DNA from 4 places in the Arthrobacter sp. Y3221114 genome. Region 1 is predicted to be linked to each of the others. Evidence: predicted binding sites of a transcription regulator. Region 1 holds the regulator's gene; each other region holds the start of a gene.

Region 1 (2,198 bases):
CGACGACCAGCCGGTGACGCTGAACATAGCGCCGCTCTCCGTGGCGTCCCGGCTGCGCGAAGGCCTGTTCGACGAACACACGGTGGTGCTCACCTCGGCAACATTGTCCGTCGGGGGAACCTTCGACGCGGTAGCCGGGTCACTCGGACTGCTGGGAGCCGGTGCGCCGGCCTATTCCAGCGTTGATGTGGGCAGTCCCTTCGATTACCCCCGGCAGGGCGTGCTGTACGTGGCGTCACATCTGCCCAAACCGGGCCGGGGCACCAGCCCCGAGCAGCTTGATGAACTGGAGGGGCTCCTGCTGGCCTCGCGCGGCGGCGCCCTGGGCCTGTTTTCCTCACGGCGTGCGGCAGAAGAAGCTGCAGCGGAAATGCGCGAGCGCACCGACCTGACCATCCTGTGCCAGGGAGAATCATCGATGGCGGCGCTGGTCCGCCAATTCGCCGAGGAACCGGACGCATGCCTGTTTGGCACCATGACGCTCTGGCAGGGCGTCGACGTTCCCGGTGCAGCGTGCCGGCTCGTGGTCATCGACCGGATTCCGTTCCCCCGGCCGGACGACCCGCTAACGACTGCCCGAACCCGGTCCGTGGCGCAGGCCGGGGGAAACGGTTTCATGACGGTTTCGGCGACCCACGCGGCCGTGCGGCTGGCGCAGGGGGCAGGCAGGCTGATCCGCGCCTCCAACGACCGGGGAGTAGTGGCCGTGTTGGACTCGCGGCTGGCGACAGCACGATACGGGGGCTTCCTGCGCAGCGCCCTGCCGCCGTTCTGGAGCACCAAGGACGGAGCCATGGCACGTCAGATCCTGGAGAGGCTGGCTGCAGCCGCTGCCTGAACGGGCTGGGGCAGCAGCCACGCCGGAGCGGTCGCCCGCGCAAACCGGGAACGGGCAACGGGCCCTCGGTGACCGGCAGAGGGGTCTGAGGAGCCTGCGGCGGGTCAGAGGGCCCGCATCACCGAGACAACCTTGCCCATGATGGTTGCGTGGTCTCCCAGAATCGGTTCGTACTGGGTGTTCTGCGGCAGCAGCCAGGTGTGACCGTCGCGCTGCCGGAAGGTCTTGACCGTTGCTTCGTCGTCGAGCAGCGCCGCCACGATGTCGCCGTTCTCGGCCGTGTGCTGCTGGCGCACCACGACCCAGTCGCCGTCACAGATAGCCGCATCGATCATCGAATCGCCCGAAACCCTGAGCATGAACAACTCGCCGTGTCCCACCAGTTGGCGCGGCAGGGGCATGACGTCCTCGACCGCCTGGTCAGCCAGGATAGGACCGCCTGCCGCGATCCGTCCCACCAGCGGCACCATCGCCGTGTCGGACGAAGTGGTCAGTTCGGATACTGCAACGCCGCTGGAGCTGCGCAGCTGCTGCGGTTCATCGACCCCGACGATTTCCACGCCGCCGTGCTCGAGGGTCAGCGGAGTCAGGATTTCCATCGCACGGGGACGCTTGGGGTCGCGCCTGATGTAGCCCATCTTCTCGAGTTGCGCCAGCTGGTGCGTGACGCTGGACAGGCTCGCCAAACCGACGGTGTCACCGATTTCGCGCATCGACGGAGGGTATCCGTGGGACATGACGGAGCGCTGGATCGTCTCCAGGATCTTCTTCTGCCGCGGCGTCAGGCTGCGTCCCACCTTGACGGGTCGGCCGCGTCGCCTGGCTCCGGCAGTGGTGGTGCTCTCTTCGGACATATCCGGCCCCGGTCTCCCCGTAGTGGTCCATGCGCCGGCGCTGCGGTAGCGGAACCGCGCATGGGTTGTTGTCTGGCTGTTTTGTCGGTGGCGGCTGGTGCACTGCTCTTACCGCCGCTTGACGCTTACAACGCTAGGCGAGGCGGTGGTGAATTTCAAACACTTGTTCGACTGAGTCTCGACAATATTCGATCACCAGTGCTAAAACTATAGAAGACGCATTCGAAGATACGTTCGAATGCGGTTGCCAAACGATCGAAACCAGCAGAAATAGATCGAAAATCGGAAAGGTGACACCATGTCCGCCCAGCTCGCACCGCAGCCCGCCGGCGTCCGTACCAGCACCAACCTCCGGCTGACCCGCCGAGGCCGCTTGTTGCTGATTGGCCTGCCGCTGATGCTCGCTGCGGCCGCCGCCCTGACCTTGATCGGTTTCTTCACGGCGCCGGCAATGGCCGCCGCCGGGCAGCTGGGACCGGGGCCGGCGGCAACTGTCACGGTCGGCA
Region 2 (2,198 bases), on a different contig from region 1:
TCGGCGGGGACGGTGCAGCCGTAGTCGCGGCAGTGGCGGTCGCGCAGCCGGACGAGGCGTTTGAGCCATTCGGGCGGGTGGCGCAGGTCTTTGGCGGCGGCGATGGCTTGGCCGTAATCGTCGGTGAGCACGGTCACCCAGGACTTGGCCAGCGCGGCGAGATCGCGGGTCATTCCGGGCGGGATGGGCCCGTAGCCGGTGAGGTCGCCAGGTTCTTCGGAAAGCCGCAGCAAGGTGGCAAGGGGCGCGGTGACGGCGACGGACGCGGTCACGTTCCCGCCCCCGCAGGTACAGGTCCGCTGTCTTGCGGTCCCGGTGGCTGCGGTCCCTCGGGCGGCGCCTGGCGCGGTCTCGGTGGCGGCCGGGACCTCTGAGCCTGTTTCTTTGGTGGTGCCCTGTACAGTTCCTGCGGCTGCGGCTGCCGTTGCCGATCCGGCTGCCGTTCCGGAATCGGTTGCTGGTCCCGGATCGCTTGCCACTTGGTCGGCGGCTCTTTCGCCATGGCCGGTTGCCGCTTGGTTGGCGACTGCTTCGCCGTTGGCGGCTGCTTCTTGGTTGGCGGTTGTTTCGTCGTTGGCGGTTTCGGTGGTTTTGGTGTCGGTGGCGGGCTGGTAGGCGTGGTCGGGGTATCGGCTAAGCATGTCGGTGAAGACGTCGGCGCGGAGTTGGCCCAGGGTGCGGGTTTCGTCGGCGGTCTGCAGTTTGCGGGCGTGGGCCTGCATGAGGTTGTAGGCGAGCAGGGCCTTGTCCGCGCTGGTGCGGATGTAGAGCTCGGCCATCCCGTCGTCCTGGGGCTGGTACTGGACGGTGCGGCGTTCCATCGCTGCCTGGTGCCGGGTTTCGAGGGGTTCGGGGTGCAGCCGGTCGCGGGCGGTGCGGGCCCGGGCCTGGACGGATTCGAGGGTGATGGTCCCGGCGCCGGGAACGACCTTGGCTTCGTACCCTGCCAAGACCTCGGGCGGCAGGTCGGCGCCTTTGCGGGCGATGGCGGTGGCGCGGTCCAGGTCGAGGTCGCCGTGGTCGAGGGCGGCGAGGGTGGCGGGCAGGCAGGTGGCGATCTGGTGGGCGTCGGCCAGTTCCGCTGCCGCGCGTTGGCGGGGCACGGCCAGGATGGGCGCGAGCTCGTGGGCGGCGTGCCGGCAGATTCCGTCCGGTGCCCCGGCGTCGGCGCCGGTGGCCGGGCGGAGCACCGCCAGGCGGTGCACGGCCCGCAACCGGCGGGACTGGGTCCAGGCCTCGTGTTTGCGCACAGCCTGGAGGTAGTCGAGGGTCGACCAGTCGTCTAACGTAGCCGGATCAGTGCCCGCAAGCAGGCCGGCCAGTTCCGCCGGACCCAGTTCCTGCCAATCCTCCGCCCACCCCTGCCGGCCCGGTACCGAAACCGCGGCGGCACCGTCCTCGGGCAAGGCAGGAATGCCGGAGACTTCCTCCGGCTCCTGCGCCTCGTCCAACGGTTCCGCTGCCATACTTCAACGCTACGCAGCACGGGCCCCGACTAGAACGAAAGTTCGATGTATGGGGATGGCCGCCGGCCGTCCTGGGCTTGTGGAGGACGAGTCGTAGGGCGGGCTGTACCAGCCGGGCCGTTAGGCACCTCGCCATGACATTGGCGGGTGCTACCCGGACCTCGGCCTTCCGATCACCACCGGGCCCCTGAGCAGACCGAGGAAGAACAGCACTGCGCCGAGCACTAGATGGAACCAGTTGTCGCTAACCCCCGCCGGAACCCACGTCTCCGATCCGTATCGGGCGTTGATCAGGCCGTACAGGGCGGCCAACAGGTTGAACAGCCCCAGTGCCATGAACGTGACTTTGGAAGCACCGGCCCGCCTTGCCGAAACCAGGAGCAAGGCCGCGAAAAGCAGCAGCAACACGTTGTGTAGAACCGAGATGGCCAACAGCCCGAAGAGCTGGGCGTCCGGCCCGTTTCCTGTGATACCGAGCTGGTCGTAGTCGGCTGTTATGCCGGGGATGAAGCCAAGGACTGCCAGGACGGCTAGAACAATGGCTGAGATCCGTGCGGCTTTCTGGACTGGTGTGGACTGCATAGGTTTCCTCCCACATGGTGCCTGCCGTGGCGCCCATCCTAGTGGCGCGGCAAGACTCCGGCTATGTCGCCCGGTGCCGTACCGGTGCTGTGGCTAGCCAAACCCCCTGCTGTCGACCTGTGCAGTCCCGGAGCTGTTTTCCCGGTGCCG
Region 3 (2,198 bases), on a different contig from region 1:
CGGATTCGAGGGTGATGGTCCCGGCGCCGGGAACGACCTTGGCTTCGTACCCTGCCAAGACCTCGGGCGGCAGGCCGGCGCCTTTGCGGGCGATGGCGGTGGCGCGGTCCAGGTCGAGGTCGCCGTGGTCGAGGGCGGCGAGGGTGGCGGGCAGGCAGGTGGCGATCTGGTGGGCGTCGGCCAGTTCCGCTGCCGCGCGTTGGCAGGGCACGGCCAGGATGGGCGCGAGCTCGTGGGCGGCGTGCCGGCAAATCCCGTCCGGTGCCCCGGCGTCGGCGCCGGTGGCCGGGCGGAGCACCGCCAGGCGGTGCACGGCCCGCAACCGGCGGGACTGGGTCCAGGCCTCGTGTTTGCGCACGGCCTGGAGGTAGTCGAGGGTCGACCAGTCGTCCAGGGTTCCCGGGTCGGTGCCCGCGAGCAGGCCGGCCAGTTCCGCCGGTCCCAGTTCCTGCCAATCCTCCGCCCACCCCTGCCGATCCGGTACCGCAACCGCGGCGGCGACCGGAGAGTTTGTAAGCGCCGCGTCGCCCGTTCCCGGCCGCCCGGTGTCCGCGCAGACGGGTTCCTCAACGTCGTCGGCGGCGCCGTGCGTGGCAGCACCGTGGCCTGAGCCACCGGGCGAAGGGGCACTGACGGGAGAGCTGGAGATCACGTTCTCTGGCGGCCCCAGGGGCTTGTCGAAGTCGTCGGCGGTACCGTCGTCGGGCAGGGCAGGAATGCCGGAGTGTTCCTCCGGCTCCTGCGCCTCGTCCAACGGTTCCGCTGCCATACTTCAACGCTACGCAGCCGAAGCCCGGGGTAGAACGGACATTCGACGAAAGTGCATAACCTGCCGTCGTCCCTTGCCTGTGGAGGAAGAGTCGCCAGGCGAACGGTTCGATGCGGAGCCGTTTAAGGCCTGTGGAGGACAAGTCGCGTGCAGTGTCGGTGATGCGGAGGGCTCAGGAGAAAGGTCGGCGTAGCAGGACTTTCATGGGCGGCGCTGTGCCGAAGGAAGAGATCATCCCAGCCGACAGCAGGAGCCCGCCCCATAGGGGCGGGCTCCACGTGGCACCAAGCTTCAAAGTACCGGGCTCCACAGCACCGGGCTTCTCACACGTTCGGACTCACGGCCTCACGTCACCGCGGCTCCGGGCGCTCAAAGGCCCTCGCCGGCACTCCTGCCGGCAGCAGGTTCTAGAGGTTGCCGGTGGCGATGCGCAGCATGCGGCGCAGCGGTTCTGCGGCACCCCACAAGAGCTGGTCGCCCACGGTGAAGGCGCTGATGTACTCGGGCCCCATTTCCAGCTTGCGGATACGGCCTACCGGGATCTCGAGCGTGCCGCTGGCCGCCACGGGCGTCAGGTGTTCCATGGTGGCTTCCTTGGTGTTGGGAACCACGCGGGACCACTCGTTGTCGGCGTCAATGATCCGTTCGATTTCGGCCACCGGCAGGTCCTCGGTGAGCTTCAAGGTCAGGGCCTGCGAGTGCGACCGCATGGCGCCGATGCGGACACACAGGCCGTCGAACGGGATGCGCTTGTCGTCGCTCAGCCCCAGGATCTTGTTGGTCTCGGCCGGGGCTTTCCATTCTTCCTTGGACTGCCCGTTGCCCAGGTCCTTGTCGATCCACGGGATAACGGAACCGGCCAGCGGAACGCCGAACTGGGAGGAATCCAGTTCGGGGCTGCGCTGCTGGGCCAGGATCTTGCGGTCGATTTCCAAGATGGCAGAGGAGGGCTGAGCCAGTTCATCGGCCACCGCGGCGTTCAGCGTGCCGAACTGGTTCAGCAGCTCGCGCATGTGCCGGGCGCCGCCGCCGGAGGCCGCCTGGTAGGTCATGGACGTGCCCCACTCGACGAGGCCGTTCTTGAACAGGCCGCCCAGGCCCATGAGCATGCAGGAGACGGTGCAGTTGCCGCCGATGAATTCCTTCACGCCCCGCGCCAAACCAGCGTCGATCACATCGCGGTTCACCGGATCCAGCACAATGATGGAGCTGTCCTGCATCCGCAGGGTGGATGCCGCATCAATCCACAGGCCGTCCCAGCCGGCGTCGCGCAGCTTCGGATAGACCTCGGCGGTGTAGTCGCCGCCCTGGGCGGTCACGATGATCGGCAGCTTTGCCAGCGTCTCGATGTCGTACGCGTCCTGCAGTTTGCCGGCACCCGCAGCGAAGGCCGGGGCGTCGCCGCCGGCGTTCGACGTGGAGAAAAACA
Region 4 (2,198 bases), on a different contig from region 1:
ACTTCCGCGATGGACTTGCCGTTGATCAGCACGGACAGCGACGCGGGGTTCAGCCGCGCGCCGTTGCACTCCGGGCAAGGCACCTCGCGCATGTACTCCTTGTAACGGTCCCTCGCCCACTCGGACTCGGTTTCCTCATGCTTTCGGTGGATGTACTGGAATGCGCCTTCGAAACCGGTGCTGTATTTGCGCTCCCGGCCGAAGCGGTTGCGGTACTGCACCACGACCTTGAAGTCCTTGCCGTGCAGTACGGCTTCCCGAACCTTTTTCGGCAGGTTCTTCCACGGCTCGTCCATGGAGAACCCCAGTTCGTGGGAGAGCCCCTCGAGCAGCCGGGTCCAGTACTCCTGGGTGGCTTTGCCGAGTGACCACGGGGCGATGGCGCCTTCGGACAGGCTCCGGTCCGGATCCGGGACCACCAGGTCCACATCGACTTCGAGCTTGCTGCCGATACCGGTGCAGGCCGGACAGGCGCCGAACGGATTGTTGAACGAAAACGAGCGCGGTTCGATCTCGTCGATGGCGAGCGGGTGTTCGTTCGGGCAGGCCAGGTGTTCCGAGAAGGCCCGCGTACGGCCCGGCTCGTCCTCGGCAACATCCACGAAATCAGCCAGGACGCGGCCCTCCGCCAGCGCCAGGGCGGTCTCCACCGAATCGGTCAGACGCTGATGGATGCCTTCTTTGGCGACCAGCCGGTCCACCACCACCTCGATGGTGTGCTTGTACTGCTTCCCCAGCTTCGGCGGTTCGCTCAGCTGCACCAGCTTGCCGTCCACCTTGGCGCGGGAAAAGCCCTTGGTGCTGAGTTCCTTGAACAGGTCGACGAACTCGCCCTTGCGCCCGCGCACCACCGGAGCCAGGATCTGGAAGCGCGTCCCATCGGGAAGCTCCTGCAGCTGGTCCACGATTTGCTGCGGGGTCTGCTTCTCCACGGGCTCACCGCACTGGGGGCAGAAGGGGCGGCCGACGCGGGCCCACAGCAGGCGCAGGTAGTCGTAGATCTCGGTGATTGTTCCCACGGTAGAGCGCGGGTTGCGACTGGTGGATTTCTGGTCGATCGACACCGCCGGCGACAAGCCTTCGATGAAGTCCACATCGGGCTTGTCCACCTGCCCCAGGAACATCCGCGCGTAGGAGGAAAGCGATTCCACGTACCGGCGCTGGCCCTCGGCGAAGATCGTATCGAAAGCCAAAGACGACTTGCCGGAGCCGGACAGTCCCGTGAAGACGATCATGGCGTCGCGGGGCAGGTCCACGCTGACGTTCTGCAGATTATGCTCACGGGCGCCTTTGACTACCAGGCGGGACATGTCCGCGGAGCGGGAAACGGGGGTGGCGGACTCGGAATCGGTCGCCGGGACGGACGTTTCGCTTGCTTTTAGCACGTTATCTACTCTAATCGAAAGTTCGTTCGAACTTGTATTACATCGGTCACGGCCGGAGGGCTCTGCGGACAGCTGCTGTCCGCGATGGCACGCCCTGCCTCGGCTGCCGCCGGCACGACGGCGGTGCGCCGGGGGCCGCGGGCTCCCTCGGCGAGGCACCGGCCGCCTGCCGCGTCGCCTACTTGATGCCGTGGCGCTCCAACGCCGCCTTGGCGGCGGCGAGTGCTTCCTTGCCGCCGATGCCTTGGCCGTGAACGGCGCGGGCAAACGCTTCGGCGGCGTCACCCAGTTGTTGGCGAGCCTTGCCTGCTCCGGCGCTGACCACGGTACCCGCACGGCCGTGTGTTTCCACCCGGCCGGCAGTTTCGAGCTCCCGGTAGGCGCGCGCCACGGTATTCGGGACCACGCCCAAATGATCGGCCAGCCGCCTGACGGGCGGCAGCTTCGTGCCCACCGGCAGTTCCCCGGCGTCGGCAGCTTCAATGATCCGCAGCCTCAGCTGCTCGAAGAGCGGCACGGCGCTGTCGCGGTTCATCCGCCAGTCAAACTCGCTCGCTTCCATCGCCTGCGCCCACTCCCCGTCGTGTCCGCAGCATCCCGCTGCCTGTCCACTGCTACAACCAGAATGACATCTTGAGCCGTCGGGGTCGACTGTCGGTAGGCTGGGAAGCATGTTGCTTCACGAAGATCCTGCAGTCACGGTCCGCGGCATTTCCGTTTCCGAGATGGACAACAACGTCTATTTGCTGACAGCCAAGACTTCCGGCGCCCAGGTGTTGATTGACGCTGCCGACGACTTTCCGGCCATTGCGC

What was found. The regulator LexA, encoded in region 1, represses DNA repair genes until DNA is damaged. The targets are predictions, from matches to a motif close to TCGAACANNTGTTCGA.
Region 2: AC5RV3_RS03370 (HNH endonuclease signature motif containing protein) is a predicted target of LexA. The motif match lies at 1,497-1,512, and genes of this name have one in related genera.
Region 3: AC5RV3_RS17015 (HNH endonuclease signature motif containing protein) is a predicted target of LexA. The motif match lies at 800-815, and genes of this name have one in related genera.
Region 4: uvrA (excinuclease ABC subunit UvrA) is a predicted target of LexA. The motif match lies at 1,400-1,415, and genes of this name have one in related genera.

Annotation. Positions count from the first base shown of each region.
Region 1 covers NZ_JBNHHW010000007.1:36,861-39,058, reverse strand. The annotation lists gene AC5RV3_RS14700 (ATP-dependent DNA helicase) at 1-838, shown strand, start outside; gene lexA (transcriptional repressor LexA) at 943-1,692, opposite strand; gene AC5RV3_RS14690 (LysM peptidoglycan-binding domain-containing protein) at 1,991-2,198, shown strand, end outside.
Region 2 covers NZ_JBNHHW010000001.1:736,411-738,608, forward strand. The annotation lists gene AC5RV3_RS03370 (HNH endonuclease signature motif containing protein) at 1-1,466, opposite strand, end outside; gene AC5RV3_RS03375 (DUF4383 domain-containing protein) at 1,617-2,048, opposite strand.
Region 3 covers NZ_JBNHHW010000009.1:106,989-109,186, reverse strand. The annotation lists gene AC5RV3_RS17015 (HNH endonuclease signature motif containing protein) at 1-769, opposite strand, end outside; gene asd (aspartate-semialdehyde dehydrogenase) at 1,177-2,198, opposite strand, start outside.
Region 4 covers NZ_JBNHHW010000001.1:273,245-275,442, reverse strand. The annotation lists gene uvrA (excinuclease ABC subunit UvrA) at 1-1,310, opposite strand, end outside; gene AC5RV3_RS01260 (GntR family transcriptional regulator) at 1,564-1,947, opposite strand; gene AC5RV3_RS01255 (MBL fold metallo-hydrolase) at 2,057-2,198, shown strand, end outside.